2 regions of the Chelatococcus sp. GCM10030263 genome follow, and region 2 is predicted to be linked to the other one. Evidence: predicted binding sites of a transcription regulator. Region 2 holds the regulator's gene; the other holds the start of a gene.
What was found. The regulator LexA, encoded in region 2, represses DNA repair genes until DNA is damaged. The targets are predictions, from matches to a motif close to TGTTCNNNNTGTGTTCNG.
Positions count from the first base shown of each region.

Region 1: the regulator LexA is predicted to act here: its motif matches at 3,132-3,149, upstream of ACFQU1_RS06095 (ATP-dependent helicase).

Region 1 covers NZ_JBHTDB010000003.1:297,239-302,584, reverse strand. The annotation lists gene ACFQU1_RS06100 (alpha/beta fold hydrolase) at 1-686, shown strand, start outside; gene ACFQU1_RS06095 (ATP-dependent helicase) at 693-3,110, opposite strand; gene ACFQU1_RS06090 (hypothetical protein) at 3,286-3,600, shown strand; gene ACFQU1_RS06085 (FAD-binding oxidoreductase) at 3,724-5,154, shown strand; gene ACFQU1_RS06080 (AsmA family protein) at 5,316-5,346, shown strand, end outside.
Region 2 covers NZ_JBHTDB010000016.1:429,827-435,172, forward strand. The annotation lists gene ACFQU1_RS24340 (ABC transporter substrate-binding protein) at 1-320, opposite strand, end outside; gene ACFQU1_RS24345 (GntR family transcriptional regulator) at 543-1,694, opposite strand; gene lexA (transcriptional repressor LexA) at 2,449-3,150, shown strand; gene ACFQU1_RS24355 (ComEC/Rec2 family competence protein) at 3,199-5,346, opposite strand, start outside.

The DNA.
Region 1 (5,346 bases), on a different contig from region 2:
CGAAGGCCTATCAATACAGCCTGCAGCAACTCGCGGCGAATACCCACGCCCTCACCGAGAAGCTCGGCGCCGGCCGCATCATCCTGATGGGGCATTCCATGGGCGGCATGCTCGCCATGCGCTATGCCCTGATGTACCCCGATCAGCTGGAAGCGCTCGCGCTGGTCGACCCGATCGGGCTCGAGGATTGGAAGGCGAGGGGCGTACCCTTCCAGACCGTCGACGATTGGTACAAGGGCGAACTCAATACCAGCTACGACCGGATCAAGAACTACCAGCTGCACACCTACTACGTCGGCCAGTGGCGGCCGGAATACGACAGATGGGTGAAGATGCTCGCCGGCATGTATGCGGGCGAGGGGCGGGAGCTCGTCGCCTGGAACCAGGCGCTCACCTACGACATGGTCTTCACGCAGCCCGTCGTCTACGAGCTCGGCAACATCAAGGTGCCGACGGTGCTCTTCATCGGTGCCAAGGACAATACCGCCATCGGCAAGAACCTGGCCCCGCCGGAAGCCCGGACATCGCTCGGCAATTACGCCGCGCTCGGCCCGGAGACGGCCAAGCGCATTCCCGGCGCCAAGCTCGTGATGTTCGAGGATCTCGGCCATTCGCCGCAGATCCAGGATCCCGACCGCTTCAACGCGGCGCTCCTGGAGAACCTGAAGGCGCTCGTCAGGCCCTGACCGTGCTCACTGCCGCTGGACGAAGCTGTCGAGCACCATCTTGCGGCCGGCTTTATCGAAGTCGACGGTCAGCTTGTTGCCGTCGACGGCTGCCACCGTGCCGGGTCCGAACTTCACATGGAAGACCCGGTCGGACGGCGTGAAGTCCGAGACGGCGCCGGTTGACTTCGCGACGAGCTCGCCCTCGATCAGCATGCCGCCGCGGCCGGTACCCGTCGCGGCACCGTGGCCGCCGCGTCCCTGGGCGAAGCCGCCACGGCTCGCGCCCGTGCCGCCACGGCCAAATCCCCCGCGCTCCTGCGCCCGTTTCCAGCCGGGCGTGGCATAGGACGACGTGAAGGGCTCGACCGTATCGAAGCGGCTCTTGCCATAGCTGCCGTAGGAAAAGGCGGCCGAGGCTTCCGTTACCTCGACATGCTCCTCCGGCAGTTCGTCGACGAAGCGGCTCGGCACGGTCGCATTCCACAGGCCATGGATGCGGCGGTTGGAGGCGAAATAGATCTTGGCGCGGCGGCGCGCGCGGGTGATGCCGACATGGGCGAGCCGGCGTTCCTCCTCGAGCCCGGCGCGGCCGCTCTCGTCGAGCGCGCGCTGGTTGGGAAAGAGCCCTTCCTCCCAGCCCGGCAGGAAGACCGTGTCGAATTCGAGCCCCTTGGCGGCGTGCAGCGTCATCAGGCTGACGCGATCCTCGCTGTCGTTTTCCACCGCATCCATGACGAGCGAGACATGTTCGAGGAAGCTCGGCAGGTCCGGAAATTCCTCCAGCGAGCGCACGAGCTCCTTCAGGTTCTCCAGCCGGCCGGCGGCTTCGGCCGAGCGGTCCTTCTGCCACATGTCTGTATAGCCGGACTCCTCCAGGATGGTCTCGGCCAGCTCCGTATGCGCCGCGGTTTCCAGGCGCTGCGACCAGCGTGCGAAGGCGGCGATGAGGTCGCGTAGCGCGCCGCGCGGCTTAGGCTTCAGCTCTTCCGTCTCGATGATGTAGCGCGCCGCTTCCATCAGCGGAATCTTGGCGGCGCGGGCGTGGCCGTGCAGCACCTGCAGCGTCGCTTCGCCCAAGCCGCGCTTCGGCGTGTTGAGGATGCGCTCGAAGGCGAGATCGTCCGCCGGCTGCGCCACGCAGCGGAAATAGGCGAGCGCGTCGCGGATTTCCATGCGCTCGTAGAAGCGCGGGCCGCCGATGACGCGATAGGGAAGGCCCAACTGCACGAAGCGGTCTTCGAGCTCGCGCATCTGGGCGGAGATGCGCACGAGGATGGCGATTTCCGAAAGCGCATGGCCCTTGGATTGCAGCGCTTCGATCTCCTCGCCGACGAGCCGCGCCTCTTCCTCGGAATCCCAAGCGCCGGTGATCGTCACCTTCTCGCCCGGTTCATCCTCGGTGCGCAGCGTCTTGCCGAGACGGCCCTCGTTATGGGCGATGAGATGGGAGGCGGTCGCCAGGATATGCGCATGGGAGCGATAGTTGCGCTCCAGGCGGATCACCACGGCGCCGAGAAAGTCGTGCTCGAAGCGCAGGATGTTGTCGACCTCGGCGCCGCGCCAGCCGTAGATCGACTGGTCGTCGTCGCCGACGCAGGCGAGGTTGCGCTGCCCCGGCTCACGCCCCTGCGCCAGGAGCCTCAGCCACAGATATTGCGCGACATTGGTGTCCTGGTACTCGTCCACCAGCATGTAGCGGAAGCGCTGCTGGTATTGCGCGAGCACGTCCGGATGCTCGCGAAAGAGGCGGATGGCCTCGGTCAGGAGGTCGCCGAAATCGGCGGCGTTCAGGATCTTCAGGCGTTCCTGGTAGAGTCGGTAGAGATGAGCGCCGCGCCCGCCGGCGAAGGCGGCGGCTTCGCCGTGCGGCACCTGGTCGGGGCCGAGCGCGCGGTTCTTCCAGCCGTCGATGATGCTGGCGAGCTGCCGGGCCGGCCAGCGCTTCTCGTCGATGTTCTCCGCCTGGATCACCTGCTTCATCAGGCGGATCTGGTCGTCCACGTCGAGGATCGTGAAATCGCTCCTGAGCCCGACGAGCTCGGCGTGGCGGCGCAGGATCTTGGTGCAGATGGCATGGAAGGTGCCGAGCCAGGGCATGCCCTCGGCCTGCGGACCGATGAGGGTCGCTATGCGCGCCTTCATTTCGCGCGCCGCCTTGTTGGTGAAGGTGACGGCGAGAATGTCGAAGGGGCGGGCGCGACCGGTCGCGACGAGATGGGCGATGCGGGTCGTCAGCACCCGCGTCTTGCCGGTGCCGGCGCCGGCGAGCACGAGCACCGGTCCCTCGGTCGTCTCGACCGCGAGCCGCTGCTCAGGATTGAGGCCGGCGAGATAGGCGGCGGGTGCCGCTGCCGCCCGCGCCCGTTCGCTGAGGCTCGTGCCGCGCGAGGCAGGCCGCATGTCGTCGGCGCTGTCGCCAAGCTTGGGAGAGAGCTGATTCATATCCCGATTCATAGCCGACCTTGGACCAAAAGGCGAACGGCACGGCGAATACCCGACAGGGGAAAAGTGAGCGGCCGCAGCTTGATTGCCAATGATAAACCCTTGGTCGCGACGTCATGTCGTCCCATATTTCGTTTGGGCCGACCCTATATCGTGAACATAGGAGGCGGGTGAGATGCGGCACGCACGAAAAGAAGCAACTGAATGGGGCACAGGCAGGCGCGGGGCGGCGACGCTTCTGCGTGGGGCGTGTCTCGCCATGATTGCGCTCGCCTCGCTTGCGGCGGCGACCGGCGCCCAGGCTCAGAGCGACAGCGAGTTCCAGCGTTTCTACGGTTCGCAGAACCAGCAGATTCAGCAGCGGCTGCAGGATACCCAACAGCGGCAGTATCAGCAGCAGCAGTTCAATACTCTGCGCGACCAGCAGATGCGCCAGCAACTGCGGCCGCCGCCCGTGCCGCCGCCGCCAGCCCCGACCCTGCGTCGCTAAGCGTCGTCATTGGCGTGGAGAGCCTTGCCTCCCGCGGGAATGGCGTTATGCCATGACGATGGGAGCGATCGGCGGCGATGGTGTCGCGGCCGTCGAGACCGCGAGGCATGAGGCTCGATCGAGATGCTGAACACCATTGAGGCGCAATCCGCCGGGCACGGCCCCGCCCGCCCCTCTGCCGACGCCTTGGAGCGTGTCATTGGCGCATTGACGGCGGAGTTCGGCGACAGGCTCGCGACCAGCCAGGCGGTGCGCGAGCAGCACAGCAATACGCTCACCTGGGTCGCATCGCAGCCACCGGACGCGGTGGTCTATCCGCGGACGACCGCGGAGGTCGCCTCGATCGTCAAACTCTGCGCGGCGCATCGCGTGCCGATCATTCCGTTTGGCACCGGCACCTCCTTCGAGGGGCATGTGAACGCCCCCTTCGGCGGCATCTCGGTCGACACGAGCCAGATGAAGCGCGTCATCGCGGTTCACGCCGAGGATCTCGACTGCGTCATCGAGCCCGGCGTCACGCGCAAGGAATTGAACGACTATCTGCGCGATCAGGGGCTGTTCTTTCCGATTGACCCCGGCGCCGACGCTTCGCTCGGCGGCATGGTGGCGACGCGGGCGTCCGGCACCAATGCGGTGCGCTACGGGACGATGAAGGACAATGTCCTGTCGCTCACGGTCGTCATGCCGAACGGCGAGGTGGTCACGACCGCACGCCGGGCCAAGAAATCCTCGGCCGGCTATGACCTGACCCGGCTCTTCGTCGGCTCTGAGGGAACGCTCGGCATCATCACCGCGATCACGCTCAAGCTGCAGGGCATACCGGAGGCGATCTCGGCCGGCATCTGCCCCTTCCCGAGCGTCCGCGCGGCGTGTGACGCGACCATCCTCACGATCCAGTCGGGGTTGCCGGTCGCCCGCATCGAGCTGCTCGACCAGGCTATGGTCGCCGCCCTCAATATCCATTCGAAGCTCGCGCTGCCGGACACGCCGCTGCTCCTGATCGAGTTCCATGGCACCGATGCGGGTGTGCGGGAGCAGGCCGAGCGGTTCGGCGACATCGCCGAGGAACTCGGGGGCGGCCCCTTCACCTGGGCGACGAAGGCGGAGGACCGGACGAAGCTTTGGCAGGCCCGACATGACGCCTATTGGGCGTCGCTGTCCTTGCGGCCGGGGGCGCGCCCCGTGCCAACCGACGTTTGCGTGCCGATCTCGCGGCTGGCGGACTGTGTGGAGGAAACGCGGCGCGATATCGAGGAGAGCGGCTTCATCGCCACCATCGTCGGCCATGTGGGCGACGGCAATTTCCACGTGCAGCCGCTCGTCATGCCCGACGATCCGGCGGAAGTCGCCGTGCTCGACGCTTTTCTCGAGCGCCTCGTGGCACGGGCGCTCGCCATGGAGGGTACCTGCACGGGCGAGCACGGCGTCGGCCACAAGAAGATGAAATATCTCGAAGCAGAGCACGGTTTGCCCGCGCTCGATCTGATGCGCAGCCTGAAGCGCAGCATCGATCCGCTCAATATCATGAACCCCGGCAAGATCGTGGCGGTGTGAAATCGATGCGAAAGCGTTCATTTGCGGCAGATGAGAGATCCCGTAGGCCGATCTGATCACCTCAAGGCCGCAGAATTCGCTACACTGTGCCGTGTCAGTCGGTGCCTTGGCCGGCAGAAGGCTCGACTGACATCGGTCGATCGGTTCACGAGCGGTTAAGCGTGCGCGACATCCTCACCATTCTGGCAGCCC
Region 2 (5,346 bases):
GCGCTGCCGTCGTGGAAGGTGATGCCGGATCTCAGCTTGATCGTGTAGATCTTGCCGTCCGGCGAGACCTGCGGAAGATCTTCGGCGAGCAGCGGCACGATCTTCCAGTCCTTGCCGAAGGTATAGAGCGTCTCGAAGATGTGTTGTGTCACCATGCCGACGAGATCGGTGGTCGAGGCCATGGGATCGAGCGTCGGCGGTTCTCCGACAACCGCCACATTGATGACGCCACCGCGTTTCGGCGCGGCAAGCGCTGCGTCACCGATAAATGGCAGGGCCAGGAACGCGGCTGTCAGAACAAGGGCCGGGCTGACTTTCATGACATCTCCCATGGATTTCGAATTATTATAATCTCTCTCGTAGAGGTCTTTTATGAAACTTCAATTATACTTATGGACGATAACGAATATGATTTACTATTTAGGCCCTGAGCCCATCCCACAGGAGGCCGTGACGCGTAAACAGCGAGCCCTATTGCATGCCGGATCTCGGCGATTGTGCTTTCCCCCGTCACGCGCCGAAGGTCTTCGCGTTACCCTCGATTATCGCCTCGCAGCAACAGCGGCTTGGCCGATGAAGGGCGTGATCAACGAGCCGTCGCTGCGTTGAGATCTTGCCGGAGGCGCGCTGGAGGTGCGCACGACGAGCGTCGGATCGAGGGTGATACGAATCGGCGGCCCGGAATAGATGCCTGCGACGCGCTCGTGCAGAAGCCGGAAGGCGAGCCGTCCGAGCGTTGCTGGGAAAGGATCGACGCTGGTCACCGGCGGATCGAGTGAACGCGACAGGAGGCTGTTGTTGATAGCCGTGACCGAGACATCCTCAGGAATGCGACGCCCCGCCTCGCGCAGCGCCCGCATGACGCCGACCGCCGTGACATCGTTGCGCGCAAAAACGGCGGTAAAGTCGATGCCACGGCGAATGAGCCCCGCGATCGCCTCTTGGCCCGCTTCCTCCGACGGCAAGTCAGGGAGGCAGACGAGATCCTGCTGGAGCGCGATGCGCGCCTCCTTCAGCGCTTCGTGGTAACCGCTGAAGGGGGAAAAACCGGGCAGATGCGGCGCACCTTCCACATAGGCGATCCGCCGGTGGCCTAGTCCGATGAGATGATCCACCGCGAGCTTAGCGGAGACCAGATAGTCGGTGCTGACGCTGTCGGTCCTCAGTCCTCTCGGCCAGCGGCCGAGATAGACCAGCGGCTTGCCGGCCTGCACCATTCTCAATGCGCCGGGCACGGGCCTGTCGACATGGGCCGGTGCAACGATGGCTCCCCGGACGGCCGGATCGGCCGCGGCAGCCGACAAGTGGTCGCTTTCGCTATCCGGCGAATAGGCCGACTGGCTCGCCATGATGCGCAGATCATGACGGCGCGCCTCCTGTTCCATCCCGTCGATCATCTCGCCATAGAACGGGCTCGAGAAGGTCGGAATGATCAGCGCCAGTGTCGGCGAGTGACTGGATGCAACGGCAGACGGCCGCATAGGCTCGGTCACGAAGGTGCCGCTGCCAGGCCGTCGCTCGAGCTGGCCGGCACTCACCAGTTCATCGATTGCCCGTCGGATGGTTGTCCGCGACAGGGAGAACTCCTCCATGAGCTGCCGCTCCGAAGGAATTGCACTTCCAGGCTTATAAGTGCCCCGCTCGATTGCCTCGCGAAGCGCTTGTACCAGCAGTCCGGTCTTATCTGAGGTCATGGCAGCACCATCTCGTGATACATGTATCGTAGCGGATGCATAGCCGAGCCGCAAGTGGTGCATTCGATAAAACCGCTCTCAGGCGTGGACAAGCGCCTCGGCGGATGCACGGCCCAGAATCCAGGCGACGCTTGGCCTAGACAGGGCCGCAACGCCGAACGTGGCATAGCGTCGGCTCGCCTTGAACCGTGATTTCTTTCCACACTTCGGAACTTATAAGACAAGCGGCGGCGCTGTTCAGAGTAGCGGTACTTTGCGGCCGGTCTCATTATTCCGCGTCAGGCCAGTTGCCCGCCGACGTTCGCACCAAGTCCGTTGGGACAAGGAAAAGGACCACCAGGATACTGGTATCTAATCCGGTCTGATACAGGTCTGAAACCGCGACGAGGGCGTGAATCATGGCTTTCGAAACGCCACGTGAGGGCCCGTCAAAGGCAACAGTCGCGTCTCGGCTCCCAGTCGCCGACTTTCTCCCATGACGGGACCAGTGCGGAAAATAGCGAGGAGGCCGCTCTGCCTGTTCATCCCCCGGGGGCATAGGGCCTGCACGCCTCGAGGCTATCCATGCACGTCCCGTTGCCTTAACTCTTGCGGAACACACAGGGAACAGCTATGGTCGTTCATGATTTGTTTCCGACTCTTGGCCAACAATGACGCTTAGCCAAAAGTGATATCTGGCCAACAGTCCTGATCGGATCTTGAAACCGGATGATCTCGGCCACGGTGGCCACGACCAAGGTGGGGTTCACGGCAGATGCTGACGCGCAAGCAAAACGAGCTTCTACGCTTCATCCACGAGCGGCTGCGCGAGACCGGCGTGCCGCCTTCCTTCGATGAGATGAAAGAGGCACTGGATCTCAAGTCCAAGTCCGGTATCCATCGGCTCATTATTGCGCTCGAAGAGCGCGGCTTCATCCGCCGGCTGCCTAATCGGGCGCGGGCACTCGAGGTCATTCGTCTGCCCGATGGCGCGATCACGCCGCGCGGGCGCTTCAGCCCGAGCGTTGTCGAGGGGGGGCTTGGTCGCGTGCGCAGCCTGCCACCGGCGGCTGTCGAAAGCGAATCCTCGCCGAAGATGGTCCCCGTCCCCGTCATGGGCCGGATCGCGGCGGGCACGCCGATCTCGGCCATTCAATCCCGCAGCAGCACCATCGCAGTGCCGGTGGAGATGCTCACCAGCGGCGAGCACTTCGCCCTGGAGGTGCGTGGCGATTCGATGATCGAAGCCGGCATCCTTGACGGCGACACGGTTGTCATCCGCCGTCAGGAGACGGCCGATACGGGCGACATCATCGTCGCCCTCATCGACGATGAGGAGGCGACCCTGAAGCGGCTACGCCGGCGCGGGTCATCCATTGCGCTCGAAGCGGCCAATCCATCTTATGAAACACGCGTCTTGGGTCCCGACCGCGTGCGGATCCAGGGCAAGCTCGTGAGCCTTCTGCGGCGCTACTGATCGATTGCCGGTCGGCCCGCGATAGAACTGCTGATCGCTGGTCGACGCTCACGGCGTATGAGAATCGCCCTCGCCGCCTGGCGCATCGCCGGTGGGCGTTGCTCCCGACGGGTCGTCGATGTCGGCTGCCGCTGAAGGGATGGCATCAAGTGGGTCGAGATTGTCGATCCGTGGTCGCGGGGGCGGCGCGGGCGCCGGCGAAGCTGGCCGGTGTGGCTTGGTTCCGGTCCAGGGGCGCTGCGCGGTGGAACTTGCGGTGACACGTGCAAAGCCTTCGGCGGTGGCGGTGAGCGTGGTGGCGCCCGACTGGTCGAGTGCGCGGCGGTCGAGCACCGTAGCACTCGCGCAGGAATTGGGGGCGACGAGCGGAGTGACGATGACGACCGCACGCCGACAATCGTCGGGGAATGCGCGCTTGTCACGGACGAGCGAGATGCTGCGCCCGTCGGGGAGCTTCGCGACACAGGCGAAGCGGTCGCAGAGGGCACCGCCGCGCAGGCCCGGGTCATCGGTCGCGCGCCCGTCGCCGTCGGCTCTGAGCCATTGTTCGAGAACGAAATCGGAAGGCCGGCCGAGGACGATCAATTGTCCGCTCTTCTCCCGGACAGCCGCACCGGCGCCGCTGCGATCGACATAGACATCGGGCCGACTGGGAGCGAGCGCCGACAGGGCGCCGAGGGCGGCCGGGACGATCGCCAACCACCGCAGGGCGGTCGTCCAGAGCGTGGACCAGACGATGGCCGCGCTGAAGAAGGCGAGAGCGGCGGGCGCGAGCGCCGGCACGATGACGGTTGAGCGGTCGAGCAGGGCGACCATTTTGGCGCCGGCGAGCACCGGCGCCGTCGCCTGGCCGATGAGCCACCAGACGGGTTGATCGAGGGCGAAGGCGGAAGCGAAGATCCCGAGCACCGACAGCGGCATGACCGCGAGCTCGATCAGCGGTAGCGCCAGGGCGTTGCCGAGGAGACCGAGCGGGTTCAGCGTCTGAAAGTGATAGGCGCTGAAGGGAGCGGTCGCGATGGTAGCAATCGCCGTGGTGAAGATGACAAGGAAGGCCCATCGCCCGATGCCGTGGAGCGGTGCCAATCCTCCGGCCCCTGCGGGACGCCCGGCAAACAGCCCCGATGGCTGGACTGCGAAGGCGATCATGCCGGCAACCGCCGCGAAGGACATCTGGAAGCTCGGACCGAGCAGCGCCTCCGGCCGAATAGCAAGGCAGATGAGCGCCGCAAGCGCCAGATTGCGCATGGAGAGAGCCGGGCGGTCGATGAGAATGGCGCCCATCATGACGAGCGTCATGACGAGCGAACGCTGGGTGGCGACCTCCGCGCCGGAGAAGAGGCAATAGGCGATGGCGCCTGTCATGCCGACGAGGGCCGCGAGTTTCTTCACCGGCCAGACGAGCGCGAGGCCGGGGATGAGTGCGAGCACCGCGCGCGCCGCCCAGAACAGGCTGCCGGCGGCAAGCGCCATGTGCAGCCCTGAAATGGAGACGATGTGATAGATGCCGGCGGCACGCAGCGCGTCATTCACGTCTTCCGTGATCAGCCCGCGTTTGCCGGTGACCAGGGCGGCGGCGAGCGCCCCCTCCTGGCCGCCGGAGGCTTGGGCGATACGGTCCGTCAGCCGGTTGCGGGCAACATCGACGGCGATGGCGAGAGCCGTCCAGAAATCCGGTGGCGCGGGCGGCGCGGCGACCGTCACCTTGCCGACAAGGGAGCCGACGGCACCGAGGCCGTCGAAGAAGGCGTCGCGGGCGAAATCATAGCCGCCCGGCCGGGCGGCCGTGGGCGGCGGCAGAAGGCGCGCCGTGGCTTCGATGAAGTCGCCGGCCTTCACCGATGTGCCCGGCTTCATGGACACGCGGACCTGTACGGGCCGCTCGGCGATAGTGAGGCTGCCGAAGGTCTCGACGCGCAGGACCATGCGCGGGCCAGCCGGCCGCTGGTCGACAGAGAGTACGAGCCCGCGCAGCTTGGCGATCATCGGCCGCGCGAGGACGGGCGCCGATACCTCACGGGTGCGCCAGGTGGCGGTCGCGAAGCCTCCCATGACCATAGCCACGGCGATCGCCATATTCATCGCGCGTGGGTGACGACCCAACGCGAAGGCAGCTGCCGCCGCCAACCCCGCCCCCGTGAGCGATGGCCACAACGAGGGCTCGGCGTCGGCGGCGAAATAGAGGAGAATGCCGGC